4 regions of the Oceanobacillus sp. GQ8 genome follow, and region 3 is predicted to be linked to each of the others. Evidence: riboswitches for the same ligand, from Rfam matches in the RefSeq annotation. Region 3 holds a riboswitch; each other region holds the start of a gene.
The links. Region 3 has a riboswitch for S-adenosylmethionine ahead of AC6CHS_RS09295 (SDR family NAD(P)-dependent oxidoreductase). Riboswitches for the same ligand answer to the same signal wherever they lie in the genome.
Positions count from the first base shown of each region.

Region 1: it holds a riboswitch for S-adenosylmethionine, as region 3 does, so the genes downstream of both, AC6CHS_RS05405 (methionine ABC transporter ATP-binding protein) here and AC6CHS_RS09295 (SDR family NAD(P)-dependent oxidoreductase) in region 3, are expected to answer to the same signal.
Region 2: it holds a riboswitch for S-adenosylmethionine, as region 3 does, so the genes downstream of both, metK (methionine adenosyltransferase) here and AC6CHS_RS09295 (SDR family NAD(P)-dependent oxidoreductase) in region 3, are expected to answer to the same signal.
Region 4: it holds a riboswitch for S-adenosylmethionine, as region 3 does, so the genes downstream of both, AC6CHS_RS04825 (LLM class flavin-dependent oxidoreductase) here and AC6CHS_RS09295 (SDR family NAD(P)-dependent oxidoreductase) in region 3, are expected to answer to the same signal.

Region 1 covers NZ_JCAXEV010000002.1:76,535-82,387, reverse strand. The annotation lists gene serS (serine--tRNA ligase) at 1-1,047, shown strand, start outside; gene AC6CHS_RS05410 (glycine betaine ABC transporter substrate-binding protein) at 1,423-2,322, shown strand; SAM riboswitch class I at 2,509-2,616, shown strand; SAM riboswitch class I at 2,721-2,823, shown strand; gene AC6CHS_RS05405 (methionine ABC transporter ATP-binding protein) at 2,905-3,936, shown strand; gene AC6CHS_RS05400 (methionine ABC transporter permease) at 3,926-4,576, shown strand; gene AC6CHS_RS05395 (MetQ/NlpA family ABC transporter substrate-binding protein) at 4,604-5,422, shown strand; gene AC6CHS_RS05390 (M20 family metallopeptidase) at 5,471-5,853, shown strand, end outside.
Region 2 covers NZ_JCAXEV010000003.1:706,293-712,145, reverse strand. The annotation lists gene AC6CHS_RS12370 (tetraprenyl-beta-curcumene synthase family protein) at 1-726, opposite strand, end outside; gene AC6CHS_RS12365 (gamma carbonic anhydrase) at 808-1,323, shown strand; gene metK (methionine adenosyltransferase) at 1,492-2,694, opposite strand; SAM riboswitch class I at 2,991-3,097, opposite strand; gene pckA (phosphoenolpyruvate carboxykinase (ATP)) at 3,296-4,885, shown strand; gene AC6CHS_RS12350 (ABC transporter substrate-binding protein) at 5,041-5,853, shown strand, end outside.
Region 3 covers NZ_JCAXEV010000003.1:60,334-66,186, forward strand. The annotation lists gene AC6CHS_RS09280 (Na+/H+ antiporter subunit E) at 1-255, opposite strand, end outside; gene AC6CHS_RS09285 (S-ribosylhomocysteine lyase) at 1,305-1,775, opposite strand; gene AC6CHS_RS09290 (Na+/H+ antiporter NhaC family protein) at 1,843-3,165, opposite strand; gene AC6CHS_RS09295 (SDR family NAD(P)-dependent oxidoreductase) at 3,218-3,982, opposite strand; SAM riboswitch class I at 4,090-4,191, opposite strand; gene AC6CHS_RS09300 (AraC family transcriptional regulator) at 4,380-5,243, opposite strand; gene AC6CHS_RS09305 (DUF6220 domain-containing protein) at 5,473-5,853, shown strand, end outside.
Region 4 covers NZ_JCAXEV010000001.1:917,459-923,311, forward strand. The annotation lists gene AC6CHS_RS04820 (ATP-grasp domain-containing protein) at 1-174, opposite strand, end outside; gene AC6CHS_RS04825 (LLM class flavin-dependent oxidoreductase) at 186-1,241, opposite strand; SAM riboswitch class I at 1,324-1,431, opposite strand; gene dacB (D-alanyl-D-alanine carboxypeptidase/D-alanyl-D-alanine endopeptidase) at 1,516-2,988, opposite strand; gene AC6CHS_RS04835 (YndJ family protein) at 3,197-4,798, opposite strand; gene AC6CHS_RS04840 (DUF4166 domain-containing protein) at 4,788-5,402, opposite strand; gene AC6CHS_RS04845 (DoxX-like family protein) at 5,404-5,853, opposite strand, start outside.

The DNA of each region.
Region 1 (5,853 bases), on a different contig from region 3:
CGTGAGGTTGGAGAACGCATCACTGAACTGGATAAAGAATTAAAAGAAATTGAAGAAACACTTAACATGATTATGCTTTCTATCCCAAATATTCCTCATGAAAGTGTACCTGTGGGAGAAGATGAAGAGGATAATAAAGAAGTGCGCAACTGGGGGGAACGCAAAGACTTTAGCTTTGAAGCACAACCTCATTGGGATATTGCGACAAACCTTGATATCCTTGACTTCGAACGTGCAGCAAAAGTAACAGGAAGCCGATTCGTCTTTTATAAAGGGCTTGGAGCAAGACTAGAGCGTGCTTTATTAAACTTTATGATGGATTTACATGCAGATGAACATGGCTATGAGGAAATGCTTCCGCCATATATCGTCAACCGCACCAGCATGACAGGAACAGGTCAGCTACCTAAATTTGAAGAAGATACCTTTAAGCTAGAAGAGTGGGATTATTTCATGGCTCCTACAGCAGAAGTACCTGTTACGAATTATCATCGTGATGAAATCTTAAATGTAGATGATCTTCCTAAAAAATACGTAGCTTTCAGTGGCTGTTTCCGTTCTGAAGCTGGTTCTGCTGGTAGGGATACACGTGGTCTTATTCGTCAGCATCAATTTAACAAAGTGGAGCTCGTTCACTTTGCTAAACCAGAGGATTCTTATGAGACATTGGAGAACCTGACAGGAAATGCTGAAAAGGTATTACAACTATTACAGTTACCATATCGTGTCATGAGCATGTGTACTGGTGATCTTGGATTTACAGCAGCGAAGAAATACGATATTGAAGTATGGATCCCAAGCCAAAATACGTACCGGGAAATTTCTTCTTGCTCTAACTTTGAAGACTTTCAGGCAAGACGTGCAGGAATCCGTTTCCGCAGAGAAGCAAATGCGAAGCCAGAGTTTGTTCATACTTTGAATGGCAGCGGATTGGCACTTGGTCGTACCGTTGCAGCTATTCTGGAGAATTACCAACAAGAGGATGGCTCTGTCATCGTCCCTTCTGTACTACGTGCCTATATGGGTGGCAAAGAAGCCATTAAATAATTGGATAAGATAAAGAGTAAGGCTGTTTTTCGGTTATCGAAAAACAGCCTTTTCTAGTTGTTCACTCATCGCGAAGATAGTAGATAGATTTTTCCCTCGTAACTCTATGATTGATATTCCCTTTATAGCAAAATTGTACAAAAAAGGCGTAAGTCGGAGTAAAACGACGTAATAAAAGCATGTCTCAAAGAAAACTCTGTTAAATTAAAATTTTACAAACTTTTTATACAGAAATAACTGATTATGGACTTTGAATCAATCCTCCAATAGGTATAACATTAAACTTGCATGCTTGCGATCTAACATGCCGGGGATCGTACCATCAAATATATTGAAATTATAGTAGATAAAATGGAGGTTATTTTTTACAACATGATGAATTTCAAACGAAAAATAGTAGGAATATTTATTGTTTTAATCTTATCTCTTATGATAGCAGGTTGTGGATCAAGTAATGAGGATGCACAAGCAGAAGGAAGTGTTAGTGAAGAATTAGATTATACAATTACCGGTACAGAGCCTGGTGCTGGACAAACTAAGAAGAATGAAGAAGTTTTAGATTCGTACGATAATCTTGCCGGTTGGGAACAGGAATTGTCTTCAGCAGGAGCAATGTTATCCCAATTAAGTAAAGCGATTGATAATAAAGAACCAATTATTTTTAGTGCATGGTCTCCTCATTATAAATTTGCCAAGTGGGATTTAAAATATTTAAAGGATCCCAAAGGTATTCATGGTGATGAAGAAAAGATTACAACGATTGCTAGAAAAGGCCTAAAGGACGAAATGCCTGAAGCTTACACAATTATTGATCGCATACAATTGGAGCTTTCAGATGTAGAAGAAGCATTATTAGAGGCTCAAGAAAAGGAGTATGCTGAAGTAGTAAAGGAGTGGGCTAAGGATAATCAAGAAACAGTTGCAGAATGGACGGAAGGTGTAGACTCTGTGGATGGCACTTCTATTGAAATCGCTCTTTTACCTTGGGATGATGCAATTTTTACAGCAAATGTTGCAAAAAACGCATTAGAACAAAAAGGATTTGATGTGACACTTACCCAAGTTGACCCAGCTATTATGTTTGAGGCTATAGCAACTGGGAGTGCTGATGCATCATTAGCAGTATGGATGCCAGTAACACATGCCGAATTATATAAACAATATGAAGATGATTTTGATGACTTGGGACCAAACTTAGAGGGAGCCAAAACTGGGTTAGCAGTACCAGCTTATATGGATATTGACTCTCTAGAAGATCTAGAACCAAAGGAATAAATCTTGCATAGAAAGAAACCTATCTGTTTGTGGTAATTCAAAGGATAGGGTTCTTTATTTTTTAGTAATCCTTTATTTATGCTAAAAAGTAAAAAAATGAATTGAATAATTTATTAGAAAAAACTGTTGACAGATTGAAAGGCTGGTAGTATTGTAAGTAGCAACAACAAATTAAATATGCATTACTTCTTATTCAGAGAGATGGAGGGACTTGGCCCATTGATATCTCGGCAGCGGACTTTTAATAGTACTGTGCTAAATCCAACAGGCGAATGCGAGCCTGAAAAATAAGAAGAGGATGATCGTACATAGCTGATCCCTTCTTATTTTTATAAGAAGGGATTTTTTAGTTTTACGCGAAACAACTCTTCTTCACGACAAAATTAAATATGCATTACTTCTTATCCAGAGAGGTGGAGGGACTGGCCCATTGATACCTCGGCAACGTGCTTTTAAAGCAACGTGCCAATTCCAACAGACGAAGGTCTGTAAAGATAAGAGGAGGATACTAGCTCATTGCCTCTTCTTATCTTATAAGAAGAGGCTTTTTAATTTGAAACTACAACGAGCAGGAGGAAGTAGATGATTACATTTGATCAGGTTTCAAAAGTATACGGCGAAAAGGCAGAAGGCGTAAAAGCACTGGATAATGTGGATCTCCACATAGAAGAGGGAGAGATATATGGGGTGATTGGGTTTAGTGGTGCTGGAAAAAGCTCGCTCATTCGATGTGTTAATTTACTCGAACAGCCAACATCCGGAACAGTGACCGTGAATGGGCAAAACTTACAAGCACTTTCACCAAAAGAACTACGGGAGGCAAAGCGAAACATTGGGATGATCTTTCAACATTTTAATTTACTTAATTCGAAAACCGTGTTTACCAATGTCGCAATGCCCTTACTTTTAAGCAAAACTCCAAAAAAGGAAGTAACGAAGCGTGTTTATGAACTTCTTGATTTTGTCGGCTTGCGTGACAAGGCTGACAGCTATCCAGACCAACTTTCTGGGGGGCAGAAACAGCGAGTTGGGATTGCCCGTTCTCTTGCAACCCAGCCATCCATTCTTTTATGTGATGAGGCAACATCAGCCCTTGACCCAGACACAACAAATGCTATTTTAAAACTTTTAAAGAAAATTAATCAGGAATACAATATCACCATTTTAATTATCACGCACGAAATGGGCGTAATTAGAGAAATTTGCGATAAAGTTGCTGTGCTGGAAGATGGAAAAGTAGTCGAATCTGGTTCTGTATTTGATGTCTTTTCTCAGCCACAAACGACCACAGCTCATAACTTTGTCAGTACGGTGATGCATGATCAAATCCCAGATTCCGTATATGAGTTAGTAAGAAAACAAGATGCACATAATCAAATTTATCGGATTGTATTTGTTGGCGAGTCTACTGGAACACCGTTGTTGTCGCAAATCGCAAAGCAATACGAGGTAGAGGTAAATGTTCTGTTTGGTAGTATCACAGAATTACAGGGCGTACCATTTGGAAATCTTATCGTGCAATTTGAAGGGGAAGAAAAAGAGATTAATCGTGTCATTATGCATATTCATCAACAAAAAGTAAGTGTAAAGGAAGTGTTAGCAGATGTTGGTTGATTGGCAAACAATAACAGAGGCATTATGGCAAACCATTGTAATGGTCGCAGTCGCCCTATTTTTCTCTATGATTATAGGGTTGGTATTAGGAATTGTCCTTGTTGTGACACGTAAAGGGCACCTATGGGAAAACAAGTATATTTTTACGGTCTTAAATGCAATAGTAAACATATTTCGTTCTATTCCGTTTATCATCCTAATGGTCGCAGTCATTCCATTCACTAGATTAGTTGTTGGAACCTCAATAGGTACTGCCGCAGCTATTGTACCAATGGTGTTATTTGCAGGACCATACATTGCAAGATTAATAGAGAATTCTCTTTTAGAAGTAGATCCAGGTGTGATGGAAGCTGCCCAGTCAATGGGAGCGACACCTTGGCAAATAATCATTCGCTTTCTTATACCAGAAGCTCTTAGCTCCCTCGTGTTAGGGGCGACTATTGCAACAATTGGATTGGTTGGAGCCTCAGCCATGGCAGGAGCAGTTGGTGGTGGCGGATTAGGAGACCTGGCCATTACCTTTGGTTATCAGCGATTCGACACAATGGTGATGCTAATAACAGTAGGAATACTCGTCGTCATGGTTCAAGGATTACAATCCACCGGAAATATTTTATCCAAGAAAATAAGAAGAAGATAAAATCAAAACAAAAGGAGAAGATACAGCATGAAAAAGTTAAGTCTATTATTGTTACTAGTTAGTTTAAGTTTGGTTATCAGCGCCTGTTCTAATGGGGAGGCTGCAACGAAGGTCAAAGTAGGAATTAGTGGCTCTGACACAACTATTTGGGATTATGTAGCAGAAAAGGCCAAGGAAGAAGGAATAGAGGTTGAGATTGTTCGCTTTTCTGACTATGTGCAACCGAACCTAGCACTAGCTGAGGGTGAAATCGATGCAAATGCTTTCCAGACCGTTTCCTATTTTGATGCCTTTATCGAGGAGCATGACCTTGATCTGACTCCAATTGCTACAACGGTTATCGCACCAATGGGTCTTTATTCTGAAAAGCATGATTCCGTAGAAGATATTCCTGAAGGTGGAACGATTGCCTTAGCTAAAGAAGCAACGAATATGGGCCGTGGATTACTTCTTCTAGAGGAAGCTGGATTAATTAAATTGGAAGAAGGATTTGACGGAAATGGGTCGCTGGATAAAATCGTAGAAAATCCGAAGAACCTGAAATTTGAACAGCTTGTAGCGGGTCAGACTCCAAGGGTGTTGCCAGATGTAGATGCATCCATCATAAATAACGGCATTGCAGTGGACGCTGGATTTAGTCCAATGGACGATTCCATATTCCACGAGGATGAAACAGCTACCCCGTATATTAATATTATCGCCGTACAAGACAAAGACAAAGACGATGAAACCTTAAATAAACTAGCAGAAATTTATCAGTCTGATGACGTAGCAGACTTTATTATTGAAGAACGCGATGGAAACTCCATCCCGACATTTGTACCACTAAGTGAAATTGGTCATTAAAAGAGAGAATAGAAGTACAGGATAAAAATAAAAAACGAGGTGGATAAAATGAGTGTTGTTGCCAAAAGTTTAGAAGAAGTGAAGAAGATTATTGTTGATAATATAGAAGAAAATAAACAGAAATACATTCAAGCAAGTCATGATATTCATGATAACCCGGAAATCGGAAACCAAGAGTACTATGCATCTGGTCGCTTAATTGAATTGCTTGTTGAGGAAGGGTTTTTAATAGAAAAAGGGGTAGCAGGACATGAAACAGCATTCGTTGCGAAAAAGAAAAGTGAAAAAGAGGGCTTAAGAATTGGCTTTTTGGCAGAATATGATGCCTTACCAGAAATCGGTCATGCCTGTGGGCATAACTTAATTGGTACCACGAGTGCTGCAGCTGCTATTGCACTTAGTAAAGTATTGGATGAAGTAGGAGGAGAGCT
Region 2 (5,853 bases), 650 kb from region 3:
TTGCAGATAAGGGAAATAGCCTTCAAAGATGCTTTTCGCTTTGGACTCATCCAGCTTCCCTCCTAACAGGTAACTCACTAAACAGAAAATAGTTAAAGTTGATCCTGAAGCAGCAGCAAATTCATACCATGTCAAATCATCGTCTTCATTTTCCTCTTTGAACCAATTTTCGAGTCGCGGCACTCTTTCTCTAATGTCTACATGCTTATGAACCTGCAAATCTGTATATAGTGAAACCAGACGACTTAAAAAGGGTTGTGCTACGTTCCGTTCAACCAGTGCTAGCTGACTTTGACAAGTATGTACTAAATCATGTAGATAACCATTATCGTTTTGATCTTCTCGTAAAGCATAATAATTTCTTGTTTGTTGATCAGGATTCAAGGCACAAAATAAGGATTCATGAAGCAATCGGAAGTCGAATGGATCAAGAGATGTACTCCGATCACAAAGGTTGTCTAAATAATCACTAACAGTTTGGTAGGCTACAATAAATTTGATTGCTTCTCTACTTCTCTCTCCTGCAAGTAGCGCGTACACAGCCCCACCTTGACAATGGAATTTTTTAGAACCAATACTAGCAAGTGCCTGGTTACGTAATTCTTGATTCGGAATTGCACTTGCTTTTGCTGTCCAGTAGTTTAACTCTTTTTCCACTTCAGGGAAAATTTTCGATTGTAACGACTTCAGCAATCTGATGGATGATGTTGGAACATTGTTTCGCATTTGTTTGCCTTCCTTCAATCAGTTTAAGCGTGTATTTTTTGCTATACTAATTATATCACCATATTATGGAGGAGGATTCAAATGATTCATCAATATCAGGATAAGCAGCCCGTAATTCATGAAACAGCATTTATTGCAAAAGACGCTACTATTATCGGAGATGTGGAGATAGATCAATCAAGCAGTGTTTGGTTTAAGACGATCATTCGTGGGGATGTGGCACCTACTAGAATCGGGGAACGCGTAAACATTCAGGATTTATCTATGCTTCACCAAAGTCCTGGAATGCCTTTAGTTATTGAAGATGATGTAACAGTGGGGCATCAGGTCACCCTACACTCTGCAATCATTAGAGAAAAAGCTTTAATTGGAATGGGCTCCATCATTCTTGATGGTGCAGAAATTGGTACAGGTGCATTTATCGGTGCTGGAAGCCTTGTACCTCCAGGTAAGAAAATCCCTCCCAATACGCTAGCTCTTGGGAGACCTGCCAAAGTAGTACGGAACTTAACGGAAGAGGACCTCGCAGAAATGGAACGAATCCGCAATTCGTATGTGGAAAAAGGACAATATTACAAAGCACATACCACTCTTTAGAGGCAGCAATCTATTGGAGGTATACATAAAGCCTTCATCTTCAGCTATAGATTTATCATCAAGTACCGTGAAAACTCAAAAGCCGAACGGATTTCGAAAAAATAGATGGTTCCCTAAAAGGGTCCTCATCATTTCGAATGACCGTTCGGCTTTACAATTGATCTTTTTCTACTTCTTCTCCATCAATGCTTTTAATTCTACAACTTTATCTGTCTTTTCCCAAGGGAACAGGATATCTGTTCTTCCGAAATGACCATATGCTGCAGTGTTCTTAAAGATAGGTTTCTGCAAATCAAGCATACGGATAATTCCAGCTGGACGTAAATCAAATAGTTTGCGTATTGCATGCACTAACGCTTCTTCAGACACTTTTCCTGTTCCGAATGTGTTTACTGCAATTGAAACAGGTTCAGCTACACCAATAGCATAGGCTAGTTGTACCTCACAAGTCTTGGCAAGTTCTGCAGCTACTATGTTTTTCGCAACATAACGTGCAGCATAAGCAGCGGATCGATCCACTTTCGTTGAATCCTTCCCACTAAATGCTCCACCACCATGACGAGCATATCCACCATATGTGTCCACGATAATTTTTCTACCAGTTAACCCAGCATCTCCTTGTGGTCCACCAATCACAAAGCGGCCTGTTGGATTAATAAAATACTTCGTTGTTTCATCCAAAAGATTCTCTGGTACGACTGGACGAATAACATGTTCAATTAAATCCTTCTCAATTTGCTCTGTTGTGATATCTTGATGATGTTGTGTAGAAATAACAATCGTATCTACTTTTACTGGTTGGTCCTGTTCATCATATTCAACCGTTACTTGTGTTTTTCCATCTGGACGCAAGTAATCTAATACCTTTTCTTTTCTTACATCAGCTAAACGCTTCGCCAATTTATGTGCAAGTGAAATAGGTAATGGCATGAGTTCCTCTGTTTCGTCGCAAGCAAAGCCAAACATAAGTCCTTGGTCCCCTGCTCCAATAGAAGCAATCTCTTCATCGCTCATTTTTCCTTGACGTGACTCTAGTGCCTCGTCTACGCCCCCGGCAATATCAGCAGATTGTTCATCAATTGCAGTCAATACGGCACATGTATCCGCATCAAAGCCATACTTTGCACGCGTATACCCAATTTCTTTAATCGTTTTTCTTACAATAGCCGGAATGTCTACATACGTACTTGTAGAAATCTCTCCCGCAACCAGTACCAAACCTGTTGTAACGGTTGTTTCACACGCCACACGCGCATATGGGTCCTTCTTTAAAATTTCATCTAGAATTGCATCCGAAATCTGATCAGATATTTTATCAGGATGCCCTTCTGTTACCGATTCTGAAGTAAATAAACGACGATTAGCAGCCATAGTGCTTAATCCTCCTTTTGGTTTCTGTTACGGATCTCTGTTCATCAAGTTTTGCTATTTCATAACAAAGGTTTTTATTACAAGAAAAGCGCAGAACGCCCGTTTAGAAACGTAGTGACTGGAGTAACTCAACTGAGATAAAGGAATTACGGTAAGCTTGCGAACCGATAATGACTTATCGTAGGGAGAGTGGCGAAGTCACATAGTTTCTGGGCGATCGGAGCTAGACATCTTTGCAATTTTTTTATAAAAAAAGCCCTTCCTTCAGTAATGAGGAAAGGAGTACCAGCCTTTCGCTCTTATTGTTCAAGGAAATTTCCTTGCACCAGGTTAGCACCTTTTCACCGATGTGATGGTTGCTGGGTTTCATCGGGGCTGTCCCTCCACCTACTCTGAATAAGAGAGTATCCGCTCGAAATTTAGCTTATCGAATGAGAACTGACATGTCAACTATTTTTGGTTCGTAACAAGGTTTGCGAAAATTTCATATGATTAGATTAGATGTTTAGTATGGACTATTAAATTGAATGTGTTATACTAATAATCACATTAAGGCAACGTAATACAACACATTACCAAAGGTAGGTGCAGTGAAGTGAAAATGGTAGAAAAAAACCCTTGTACTGAATTAGAGCAGCATACTCCGATCCTGGATAATGAATCTGTCCCACGGCTTATCGAGATAATCTTAGCAAAAAGGGAAGCAGTTTTAACCTCCACAGGTGCAATTAGAGCTACCACTGGTAAATATACCGGGCGCTCTCCAAAGGACAAATTTATTGTTCGTGACGCAGTTAGTGAATCTAAGATCGATTGGGGTCAAGTCAACCAATCAATTGATGAGGATGCTTTTGAAAAATTATACAAAAAAACAACGGAATACTTGAGGAACCAGAAAGAAATATATAGATTCAAAGGATTTGCTGGGGCAGATGAAGTCTCCCGCCTGCCAATCCAAGTAGTTTCCGAATATGCTTGGCACAGCTTGTTTGCAAGGCAGCTTTTCATAACCCCAACAGAGGAAGAGCTCGCAAACCACCAAGCAGAATTTACCGTCCTATCTGCACCGGGATGTTTAGCAGATCCTGATACAGACAGTACTAATTCGGAAACGTTTGTTATCGTTTCATTTAAAAAGCGAGTTATTCTAATTGGTGGCACAGAATATGCGGGAGAAATAAAAAAATCAATTTTTTCCGTGATGAATTATCTGTTGCCACAACAAGATATTCTTCCCATGCATTGTTCTGCCAACGTTGGGGAGGAGGGAGATGTTGCTTTGTTTTTTGGGTTATCTGGAACAGGCAAAACAACCCTATCCGCTGACCCTGACAGAAAATTAGTCGGGGATGATGAACATGGCTGGAGTAATAATGGTATATTCAATATAGAGGGCGGTTGTTATGCTAAATGCATCAATCTCTCCGAAGAAAAAGAACCACAAATTTATAATGCCATACGATTTGGCTCCGTTTTGGAAAATGTCATGCTTGACTCTGAGAATGATATGCCAGACTATTCTAATACGTTCCTAACAGAAAACACACGAGCTGCTTATCCTATTGAACATATGGACAATGTTATGGTCCCAAGTATTGCTGGCCATCCAAATACCATTATCTTTTTAACTGCAGATGCCTCTGGAACTTTGCCGCCAATTAGTAAATTAACGAATGAACAGGCGATGTATCACTTTCTCAGTGGTTACACGAGCAAGCTTGCTGGAACGGAACGCGGAGTAACTAAACCCCAAGCAACTTTCTCGGCCTGCTTTGGTTCTCCATTTTTGCCGCTCCCCCCTTCTGTCTATGCAGAAATGCTTGGAAAAAAGATTGAGGAACATTCAGCGACTGTATTCTTGATAAATACTGGCTGGACTGGCGGCTCATACGGTAATGGTGGCGAACGTATTAAATTATCCTACACAAGAGCAATGGTATATGCAGCACTGAAAGGCGAATTAAATAATACAGAAACCGTTCTCGATGAAATATTCGGATTAGAAATTCCACATCATGTTCCAGGGGTGCCCGAGCAGCTCCTAGTGCCTGCCAATACTTGGTCAAACATTGCAGCTTATCAAAAAGCAGCCGAGGAACTTGCAATGAAGTTCCACAGAAATTTTGAAAAGTTCACGGAAGCTAGTAATGCGATTAAGCAAGCTGGACCTAGATACCAAAATCACATGTAACCATTATTTCCAAGAAAGTTTATATACGTTTTTCAGCGGTCTCTAAAAGGAGGCCGTTTTTTTATGCACTTATGTCATAGGCCTTCACACATTTTAGGCGAATGCATAAAATGTTTTGACATAACTATCCATTTAAACTAAGGGGGGTCAAATAAATGAAAAAATTAATTAAAATGACGCTTATTGTTGCTTTATTGCCACTCATTTTGCTCGGATGCAACCAAAGCAGCACTTCCTCCATAAAACTTGCTGAAGTAACTCGCTCCTTGTTTTATGCACCACAATACGTCGCGTTGGAAAAGGGCTATTTTGAAGAGGAAGGGTTGGATGTAGAACTACAGACAACATGGGGTGGCGATAAAACCATGACGGCACTTCTTTCCGACGGAGCTGACATTGCATTGGTCGGTTCGGAAACATCCATTTATGTTTACGCACAAAACTCAAAGGACCCGGTAATCAACTTTGCTCAGTTAACACAGACAGATGGCACATTTCTTGTGGCGAAAGAACCAAAACCTGACTTCGAGTGGGAAGATTTAAAGGGTAGTACATTTTTAGGCCAACGAAAAGGCGGCATGCCTCAAATGGTTGGTGAATTTGTGTTAAAGAATCATGGCATTGATCCCAAAAATGATTTGGATCTTCAGCAGAACATTGATTTTGCTAACATACCTGGTGCCTTCGTTTCAGGAGACGCAGAGTATGTTCAATTATTTGAACCGACAGCAAGCACATTCGAAAAAGAAGGCAATGGACATATTGTAGCCTCTTTTGGAGAAGAATCCGGCAATGTACCATACACCGTCTTTATGACCAAGCAAAGCTATCTTGATGAAAATGAAGAAGAAGTACAAAAATTCACTCGTGCTGTTTACAAAGCACAGCAGTGGGTTGAACAAAATAGTGCAGAAGAAATCGCCAGTGTTATACAGCCTTATTTCGAGGATACGGAGCTAGATTTATTA
Region 3 (5,853 bases):
TCTGGATACTCTGACTGCAGATAAAAATACATCATATATATAAGCACTAATTACCATAAATATGTAATATATTTTTAAAAAAATTTCTTTAGCCGCATATCTCATTTGTACTGATCTATGGACATTACCTGCTAACATAAGCGATATAATAGAACAAATTATAGAACCCAACAAGAATACCTCGATATTAACGCGGCCAGCAAAAACAAACCATAATGCCAAAGTTATAATAAATGTTAATAATTTTTTGTTCAAATGATGTACCTCCCTTTAAATTTAGTAAAATTGGCTACCACAGTTGTAATCAATGGAAAACAAATTTAGTAGTTCTTATTATTACCATAGGATGAGTTATTATTATTAAAATATTTAAATTCTAAGGATAAGGAGAAATCCAATGCGGTATTTTCGTTTTTGGGACACCTACAACTGTAGGCATGTTGAATATTCGGCAAAAAATGAATACGTAGAGCATATAGGGAATGGCAAAAGGCAGATAACCAGTGCGTCTTGTAGGTTTATTAATACACGAGAACTGAACAAATAGCAGAAAATCTCACTGGAACAATTGCTGCGAGCTACTGAAAATGTTGGGTTTAATAATGTAATAGGTGCCTTTCGTAATAATTCAAATGGTGACCATGGAACACTATTTTATGAAAAGTCTGTTCAGGGGAAACATTAGTTATTACATTAACTGATAGCTTCTGTATGTTGCATGAAAATGAATAACAAGCAAATTTGTTTGATGAAATTGAAGGAAGATGGAACCTAATCGAAAATGTTTGGACAGAAAATAATCTAAAGTTAGAAGTAATTTGATGGGAGCTTGAACATTTTTTGGTTCTGAAGACTATTACACCTGAAAGGTATTTACACTCTCATTAATGTGTACATTCAACATCTAATAGGAAGCCATTAAACGGGTATTAAAAAGGGAAATATATTTATTATTATAGAAGTATTTCTATTGAGAGTAGTCAACAAATATCCGTGATATAGATCACTTTAACCACTTTCTTTTCAATTTTCATCCGATACAGATATGAATCTATATGATGTATGGAGCCTTGTTTTAACATATATGTAATAAGAAGACGACAAAACAAAAAAAGTAATTGTTGCACAGTACAACGATACTACGCATTCACTCGTTTCATTAAATGAACGTTTTACTGACTCCTAATTTTGGTGGTTAGTATTTTCCTAGTCTAGTACCAAAGTGCCTTTAATTAAGTATGATATATCCCCAGATACAATAATAAAAAGGTGAACAGCCCAATTACTGTTCACCTTTTCCATCCTTATTTTTCACCAAATACGAATGCCCATTCTGATCGTTTAGCGAGAAACTCTTGTGCTAATGCTTTTGCACCTTCTAGACTATGACTTGCTGCCCAACCACATTGTACTTCATTACATGCTGGAACTTCTGTTGCTTCTAGAATATCTTTTAACGTTGCTTCCACAGCATCTAATACTTCGTCGTAGTTATCATGATTTATAACCGATAAGTAAAAGCCTGTTTGACATCCCATTGGGCCTAAATCAATGACACTACTGTGATGGTTGCGGATATTCTCAGCCATTAGATGTTCAAGTGAATGGAGCGCAGGCATTTCCATATACTCCTGATTTGGTTGTTTTAGGCGAAGATCGTACTTGTGAACAACGTCACCGTTTGCCCCAGTAGTCGTTCCTGCTAGACGAATATAAGGTGCTCTCACCTTTGTGTGATCAAGATTAAAGCTTTCTACGTTCATTTTTTTAACCATGTTATTCCACCCCTGATTTTTTATTTTTTCCTGGATTTGTATGCTTTTTGCTAGACTAGAAGTTTCGTTAAGCTGTTTTTTTATCACCATTAGCGGCTTTCTTTTCCTTATATCTAGGGAAGCCAATTAGAATGGCAACAATCCCACATAGAAGGATTGCAATCGGGTAGAAGGAATATGGCAAGATGCTAATTGGTGAAATAGCTGCTAATCCTGCAGCGGCAAGCATTTGCCCACCGTATGGAACGATACCTTGCCAACCGCCAGCAAAAATATCGAGAATACTTGCTGTTTTTCTAGGGTCGATATCGTATTCATCGGAAATATTTTTTGCTAAAGGACCTGTCACAATAATAGAAATGGTGTTGTTGGCAGTTGCGATGTCGGTTGCACTTACTAAACCTGCAATTCCAAGCTCCGCACCTTTTTTCGTTTTAATTCTACTCGTTACAAAGTTTAATAACCACTGAATCCCGCCGTTATGTTGGATAATTCCAATCATACCACCAATTAATAAGGCAACGATGGCGATATCCTCCATGTTCAGGATTCCCTGTGAAACAGCTTGCACAAATCCACTCAATGTATAGGAACCGTCGACTAAGCCAATGATCCCAGCAAACACGATTCCGCCTATTAATACGACTAACACATTAACACCAGCTAACGCAGCAATTAGTACCGCTATATAAGGTAAAACCTTCACTAAATCATACGAATAATCGCCAATGGTATCAATTCTAGCTCCAGCGGTAACGATCCATAAAAGAATAGCTGTTACGATTGCTCCAGGTAGGACAATGAAAAAGTTGGTTTTAAATTTATCACTCATTTTTGTTTTCTGGGTCCGGACAGCTGCAATGGTTGTATCGGAAATCATCGATAGATTATCACCAAACATTGCACCACCTATGACGGTTCCCATCGCAAGCGCCATTGGTATGCCTGTTTGTTCCGCGATTCCAATTCCAATTGGTGCTAGCGCAGCCACTGTACCCATGGATGTGCCCATTGAAACAGAGATGAAGCAACCTACAATAAAGAGTCCAACCATTAATAGATTAGGAGGAATAACGGATAATCCCAAGTTTACGGTGGAATCTACAGCACCCATGTCCCTAGCTGTTTGAGCGAATGCCCCAGCCATTACAAAAATAACAGCCATTAAGATAATATTGGGATGTCCTGCCCCTTTCGTAAATATATCAATTTTGCTAGATAATTTTTCTTTTCTGTTCATGGCAAGAGCAAAAGCCGATGCAATAATAATCGCAACGTTTAATGGCATATTGGAGAAGTCTCCAGAAATAACGCCAGTGCCAATAAATAGTAATACAAAGATAAGCAACGGAAGTAGTGCAAATGCATTTCCTTTTTTCGCATTAGCCATCAAAATATCCTCCTTCGATTTGGTTTTTAGTGGGTAAGCATGTAACAAAAGATTAGTTCATTGTCATCCCACCCGTAACATTAATTCCTTGGCCAGTCATGTAGTCTGAGTACGTTGACGCAAGAAAAACAACGACATTCGCGATGTCAGCTGGTACAGCAGTTCTTCCTAATGGAACTTGTGAATCATCTTCTTGTTTAATATCTTCAGCCTGAAGACCGCGTAAGTTTCCACCAATCACTCTTTCTGATTGTTTCATCGTTGTTTCTACAATACCTGGGCAAACGGCATTGACATTAATATTGTCTTTGGCTAGTTCTAGTGCAGCCACTTTTGTCATCCCTAGTACCGCGTGTTTTGAAGCAACATAGCTACCCATTAATTGATAGCCGTTTTTTCCAGCTTGTGAGGCGATGTTAATAATTTTTCCACCGTGGCCTTGACTTTGTAGTTGTTTCGCAACAGCTTGCATGCAAAGGTACACTCCTTTTGCATTCACATCGATTGTTTTATCCCAATCTTGCTCTTTTATATCTACAAAATAGTCCATAGTGGAAATTCCCGCATTATTGACTAAAATGTCAACTCTGCCGAAATGGGCAATAACCGATTCAACCACCTTGGTTACGTGCTGTGGATTGGAGACATCGGCCTGCACATGAAACGTATTAGCTGTTGTTTCATCGTGGGTTTCAGCCATATCCACAACAGCAACCTTTGCACCGCAATCTAAAAATGCATCCACAATCGCTTTACCAATTCCATTGGCACCGCCAGTGACAATAGCCACTTTATCGGTCAAATCCATCGTATACATAGAAAACGCACTCCTTTCTTGTTGGCCTGCTGTACTTTATTAATGCAAACAAAAAAGCCTCTTCTATAGCAAAGAAGAGACTTTAAAACGTCAACGTTAAAATACTCTTCTTATCTTCAAGCGTTACGCTTCTGGAATTGGCACATTACTCTTAAAGAGCTGCTGCCGAGGTATCGTAGGGCCAGTCCCTCCACCTCTCTGGATAAGAAAAATCGCAATATGTAATTTGTAGATTAAAGATACAGGAAAATGAAATAACCGTCAAGCGATTTTTTTGATAATTAATAAATAGAGAGATGATGTTTCGCTTTGTAGTATTTAGGAGGTCTTGGTTTTTTAAAAAAAGAGCAACGCCCATTTGTCAGCGTTGCTCTTTATTCATTATTAGTCCTCGCGTTTATCTTTTCCTCACAGGGATCCATACTTCACTATACGCGTAATCCGCTTTCTGTTCATCCATTTTAGTAAACGAAAAGCTAGGAGCAGGGATCACTTCATAATCGGAAGAGGGGAGCCATTCTGAATAGGTCTTTGCCATGGTCTCTTGCAGTGTTGATGGGAACGGTCCTTCATTAGGGAAAATCGCCCACGTACAGGCATCAACAGTTACTTTATCTAATTGATCACTGACGTTATCTTCCGTTGTTAATACACCGATCAAGTGCGTTAAATCGCCTTCCTCTTTTAAAAATTGAGCGTCCGCATCATAGGAAGCATTCACGATTTCATAGGGTTCTAAATTTTGCAGGGAATGCATCTCCTCTTTTTGTTCGTCCGTAATGCTCTTCGCAAGCTCCACAATCGCGTTATTAACCCCTTCAAATTGCATCGGCACACGTTTACTTACACCAACTAAATTAAATGTTGGCTTATCTTCTATTCTAAATTCCATTGTAGTTCCTCCTTGTACTGTTATGACAAATGTGAACTTCGGAAACGTTTTGCTTACTCCTCTTTTCATTACTTCTGAGGGTAGAAAACCATTCCACTTTTTAAATGCTCTCGTAAAGCCGTCCACTGACTGATATCCATATTTGAAAGCAACATCTGTTACTTTTTCTCCTCGTAACAAATCCTTATTTGCTTCGGAAAGCCTTCTGTTTTTTATATACTCATTTAGTGTCATTCCGGATAGGTAAAAAAATATTTTCCGAAAGTGATAATCGGAAACCCCGGCATATTCAGAAATAGTTTCAAGCGACAGATCTTCTGTTAACCGTTCTTCAATATATTCAATGACTTGGTTTAGTTCCTTTAACACGTTATCCCTCCTTTCTGTCTAAATGATAGCAAAGTAATATTTTAAATACTCGACTTGTTTAATGTAATAAATATCGGTTTTTAAACTTGGAAAGCATGGATCTGCTGCAGCCATATAAAGTGGCTGTCTTTTTATTTAAGAAAAATTTAAGAATTCCCTAAGAGGAAATCAAGAATTGCACCTTAAGATACACATATAGCAAAACAAAGGAGGTCACAAATTGAAACAAATGAGCACTAAAAATCATATTGGACGTTTCACTTATTTTGGTTTAGCAATAATCTTTGTAATTTGTATTTTCATTCAACTATTCTGGGGCGGCATGGCTACTTTCGTGAACCCAGTTAACTGGCAGAATCATGTGGAGTTCGTTCATCAGTTTGGGTTTATGATACCAATCTTAATGCTTATTTTTGCATTCCTAGGTGCCGTTCCAAAGCGGGTTTATGGACAACTGCTTGCACTAACCGGATTGATGTTCTTTATGTATTTTACAGCAAACATTACAAGAACTATACCGTGGCTCGGAGCTATGCACCCTGTTGTAGCAATTCTATTATTTGCAATATCTATTGGGATTTTATTTAGCTCTTGGAAGCTTATCAGCAAG
Region 4 (5,853 bases), on a different contig from region 3:
GTGGGATGATGCACTCATTCGATTATAAAAAACCCCCTCTGGCGGGACGGCAGTCAAATCAACCTTCCCGCTCGTTAGAAGCCAATCCTCATAAGGAATCGCTAATTCATCCAATCGCTTAAATAAATGTGTCGTCCATTCTTCATTTTCATGAATGATATATAATTTCGTCATGCTGACATCTCCTATCCATTATTTAGTAATGCTTTTTTCAATTCATCGACCTTTGGCATAACATTTTTGGCGAAGTTTTCTAGCTCCTCCAATTGCGGAGAGCATTGAAGCAATAATAGATCCACTCCAGCCTCTTCATATGCTATAATTTGCTCGGCTATTTGTTTCGGTGTTCCCACAAGATTTGGACGTAGGCCCCTGTTCGATACGGAATAATCCTGCAGTTTCACCTGCTGTTCTAGTTGTGACATTGTCGTAAAGTCCTGAAAACCAGCGTACCCATCGGATTCTTTTACGGTTGTAATTCTTTCTAGCTCTTGTAGTGCCTCTTCCTCTGTTTCACGGCAAATAACATAGGCAGCCATACCAAACGACTGTAACGGCTCCTTCCCTGCATGCCTTCTCCGTTCTTTCATATCGTTTATTTTTTGTCTCGCTTCCTCTACTGTATGGCCATGCATAACATAGGCATCACAATAGGTGGAAATAACCTCTTTTCCTTTGTCACTTTCACCGCCAGCATACAACACCGGGTTTGGTCGTTGTACAGGTTTTGGTGAAAGCTTTGTATTTTCAATTTGATAAAATTTTCCGTTGTAGGAGAATGACTCTTCCGTCCACAAACCTTTTAATACCTCAAGAAACTCTTCTGTTCGCTCATAACGGGCATCATGCTCAGTAAATTCTGCTCCATATTGCTTCGCTTCCTCTGCCCACCAGCCGGATACGACATTTAATGTGAAACGTCCATTGCTAATATGATCAATGTTGGCCGCCATTTTGGCTGTAACAGCGGGATTGTGAAAGACAGGACGAACGGCCGTCATAATCTCTATTTTTTCGGTTACAGCAGCTAGCGCTGCAGCAGTTGACCATGCTTCAATTGAATCTTCTTTTGTCCCTTTAATATCGTTTAAATAGAGTTCAGCAATTAACGTCGTGTCATAGCCCCATTTTTCTGCTGACTGAATAGCTTGCTTTGCATAATCAAAAGTAGGTGGCATTTTCTCATCTTCTACATTACGTAGCCAACCTCCAAAAATCGGTAACCAAAATCCATATCTCATCTTCCCCACTCCTATTCTCCAAATTGAAAACAAAAAAACTCTTTCCCGAAGAAAAGAGTTTGAATTCAAATAGAACTTCCTCCTCTTATCTTCCAAGCAATTGCTTGGTGGAATTGGCACAGTATCTGACTAAACAGACCTGTTGCCGAGGCTTCAAAGGGCCATATCCCTCCACCTCTCTGGATAAGAAACATCCTTATTTAGTTGATACTTTCTAGATTAGAACAAAATGTTAGAACTGTCAATAAATTAAATTATCCTAGTAAAAGCGAGGCTAAGGTCTTTCCGCTAAAATACGAACAAGCCTATCTTCCACGTCTTTGGCAGCTTCTTCATCAAGCACATTATTAATCATAATAGAAAAAATATAATTCTCTCCTGACAGGGTCTGTAAATAACCAGATAGTGTAGTTACTCCAAAGATTGTTCCTGTTTTAGCTTCAACCTGGACGTCTCCCAAGCGATTCCTTAGTGTTCCACCAACCATCTTGCCTGTCTCTCCTGCTACTGGGAGTGCCTTCTTGAAGGCAGGAAACCATGGCTTATCCTGTACGATAAAAAGTAGTTTACTAAGTTCATTAGCTGGAATGAGATTGACATGGGAAATACCCGAACCATCTCTAATCAATAACGTACTTCGATTTAACCCAAGCTTTTCTAGCTCCTCCTGCATAACCTCAAGGCCTTTTTCCCAGCTTCCTTCCTTTTGTACATACTTTCCCATTTCCTTTATGAGCACTTCCCCGTGCACATTGTTGCTCAGCTTCATAAACGGTACAAGCAATTCTTTTAATGGTATAGAACTGTGTTGAAAAAGCAAGGAACTTTCTTTAGGCGCTTTGCCAACCATCACTTCTCCCGACCATGTGATCCCTTTTGCTTGAAGTGCATCCTGAAAAAGGGCCATTGCATAGCTTGTCGGATCCCATACGGCCATATATTCTTTCACCGTTTCTGCCCCAGCTGGAACGGTGCCCGTAAGCATGATTTCGTTTGACCCATGTTCTCGCTCCACCGTTAGCTCCTCTTCCACATGACTTGGACTTGTATCAGCTCGATTATGTATTGTTACATAGTTTGTGTTAGGTGACACAGTTATGATAGGCTTCTCCCCTGGCTCTGCACCTGGTGTTATCTGAAGCGTAACACTTCCCGCATCATAGTCCTCGTCAGGTGAGGCAGTCAGCGCCGAGATTTGCGCTCCGTAATGAAATGATTCGTCACTCCAAATTAAGTCAGGGGAAAGGCGTACGTTATCATACCAAGTATCATCTCCAATAAGATCTCCCTTAATATGCGTCACTCCCAGTTCTTGAAGCTGCTCTGCAAAACGGGTAAAATCTTCTGGTGTCAAGGTCGGATCCCCTTTTCCGACAAGATATAGGTTTCCTTCTAGCTTGGCTCCTTTTTTAGCTCCATCTGTTTTTATTTCGGTAGAAAAGGTGTAGTCTTCTCCAAGAACCTCTATGGCTGCAGCTGCAGTTAAAAGTTTCATATTGGATGCTGGACGAAGCCTTGTATCTCCATGGGTTTCATATAGAAGCTCGCCAGATTTTGCATCCCGCACACTCATTCCAACTAAAGCACCATTCAACATTAGTTCTGTTTCTATTTCGTTATCCAAACGCTGTTTCATTGTCCCCCGCTCCTCTATCGCATGTACTCTCTTTTCTTCGGGCACTGAAGCAGCTAAGCAAAAGATGAGCAAGAGCATCCATACACGGCTGACATTTCTTTTTAACGTCATGTAAGCACCTCTTACATTTTATTGATCAGGCCCTATTTAGTATTTCCACAAAATAAGAAGGAAATCCTTGTTATTAGAAAAACTCGCATTCGCTCGTCTATTAACGAATGCGTACGTTTTTCTTATACTTGGTACTTCAAAATTTTAACTACGTCGTGATTGCTTTCTAGCTAAAATTTTATAATTTCCTAACGTACAAATAAAATGTTTATCCTTTATCCTTATGAACAATCCGGTATTTGATGGTTAAAAAAGGTATCGAGAAAATGCGCATCTTATGTGTCGCTCTCAAACTCCCATCCTGTTCTTCACCTACCACAAACGTTTCCTCTAGAGGAAGTGTTAGTACCTGCCTGCCAACAGCCAAATAGATCCCTGCTTGTTGCGCGTTTTCTTGTTGTTTACTTGTTAGTTGCAGGTTTCCGTTCTTATTCTGCAATGCAAGGGTGCCAATCATAGTAGAGCCTGGAAGGGGTAGTGCAATATCCATGTAGGTTCTGTCCTCCCCTTCATGAAAAGAATAAATCGCAACAAATACTGTTTCCTCGTTCACCTTTCGCAGCCAGACCCGTGGTTTTGTTCGTCCATCAACTGTTTCGCTAATCCCGATAACCTTCCCCGTCATCTCTACTTCTTTAGCAGAGAAAGGAAGATTAAGCTGTCCAATCCGCTTACTAATATGTTGATAGATCCAAGCAAAGGGCTTAAACCATCCGTGCCATTTCACTTGCGAAAAAAGCCTGTAATAATTGGTGTTTTCATAGAAATCAATCACCGAATTTGATAGACTCTCTCTTTCAATTTGTGGCTCGTAGATGTGCATGGAATCAACTAGCCCATTGTATGTATGCTCTGCTTGTATAGTAGCTAACATTTTTTCTCCAATAACCCGCTCTCCCCTTATCCAACTGACTGGAAAAGATCGATGACCTGCATGCGCTTGAGGACAACTGATCATCCAACCAATTAGTCCGGCCATCGCAAACAATACCCCATTTATCACACCATGGAACCTGAGCATAAAGTCAATGCTTACATAAAACACACCTGTCATGTTACCAAAGGCGTAGCATAGGGAGAACAAAATGGATATTCCCAAAGCAGAAAAGGACAGCCGAATGAGCCATGCTTGTATCGGGCGGGAAAAGCTAGTTTCCCATGCTAAGATGATCAAGCTGTAGATCCCTATCATATAAAGCATTACACCAAGTAACTCAAGTAAAACCGCATACGAAATACCAACTGCTACAAGAATGGGCGCTAATAAGATAGCTATACCAGCCATTTTATAAAAACGGTTTTGCTTTAGCCTTCCTAAAAACCCTGCAAAAACCGGTAACAAGAAGGAAGCATAATGAAAATGGATGCCTGTTAACCATGTTAAAATAGGAGAAAAACCAGTGTCTAGCTGTACGACACTAGCGAAATACCAAGCCCCTCCAATTGCAAGGTACACGCAACCTATATCAATCATAAATTCTTCAAACCGGGCAAACCCACGCTGTAATAGTCGCTTTGCCCCAAAGCAAGCCACAAGTATCGTAAAAGCTAGATAAAAAAGCGCAAGGACGATATCCCAAGGTGTGCGCTTTGTCATTTCAAGCAAGAAAACAGCAGTTAGTCCGAGAAAAGCTGCATACGGTAGGATACGAAAAAATCCTTGCTCTGCTTTTCCTAACAAGTGGAGAGTTAGTGGTACAAATACTAATTGGGCAATACTTAGCAATAAATAATACCATGGCCCGTTACCGAATAAAGTAAGGATTAAAAATAACCCAATCATGCCTATTGCTACTTTATTAAATGTCATAATGGTGGAACGCTCCCTCATAGGCGAAAATGGTTCCGATCAGCGGGTTTTTCACATGCACGCTAATCGTGTACGCCTCCTTTTCTTCTATGTATGCTTCTTTAACAGTTGCTTTCCCTTGAAAGATGCTTGGCAATGGAACCTCCACTGGACCAAGCAACAAGCGCTGTCGCTTGGAAGTGATGGTGAGTGCTCCATGATCGACAGTCAGTTCCAGATCCGAATAAACAATGGGCGGTTCTCCCAGATAATCCTCGATAATAGCCTCTTTTGCATTAAAACGCATGAAGGCATTGAAATAGCGTTGTTTTTTACCAAAGTAAAAAATACGCTCCCAGTGTACTTGTGCCTCCCCACCTCTTCCGATGCCTGGTGTGTTTTTTAACGTAAAAGGAACCCCTTCTCCTCTCTCTGGAAAAAGTAATTTTCTTTTTACACCAATCCAGCCAAGCGGCAGTAAGCCTTTTGGCACACCTTTTATTCGTTTCATGACACCCCTTGCTTCAAATGGACGGTCTTGTAAAAATGTATAGCGTTGTTGTAGTTTTGGGTGTAATTGGTAAAACGCTTGGCCTAATATTTGTTCGTAAATCGAGGTGGTCATGTTAATCTCCTTGCTTTCTTTTACAGTTTTTTGCAGTTGGCACCCCTCGACTTGCCATACAGCCGACCCAGGTTAAAACAAGCAATGCCACGTTAAAGGTGAGGGCATTGAATGGCGCGGTGAGCTGCTCTGGTGCAGCAAAAATTGCTCCTACTGTCAGGAGTGGAAAAGCGATAAACTGCAGTCTGTACAGCTGACGTTTCTTCCGATAGAATAGCCAGCCTAGCCCGAATAGTACTTCCAGTGTCCCAATTATTATCACTAGCATGATCGCTGTTTGGTCATCTACAGGAAAAACCTGTTGTAGCATGGACAGTTCTGCCGGATGCTGGTTTATGACCTTTGGCACTAAACCATGATAAATCCAGACAAAAGCGAAGAAAATAGCAGTGATCCATTGGGTAAAAAACCGTGTATACTGTGCCCATGGTTGTTCCCCTTTTTCTAGCCA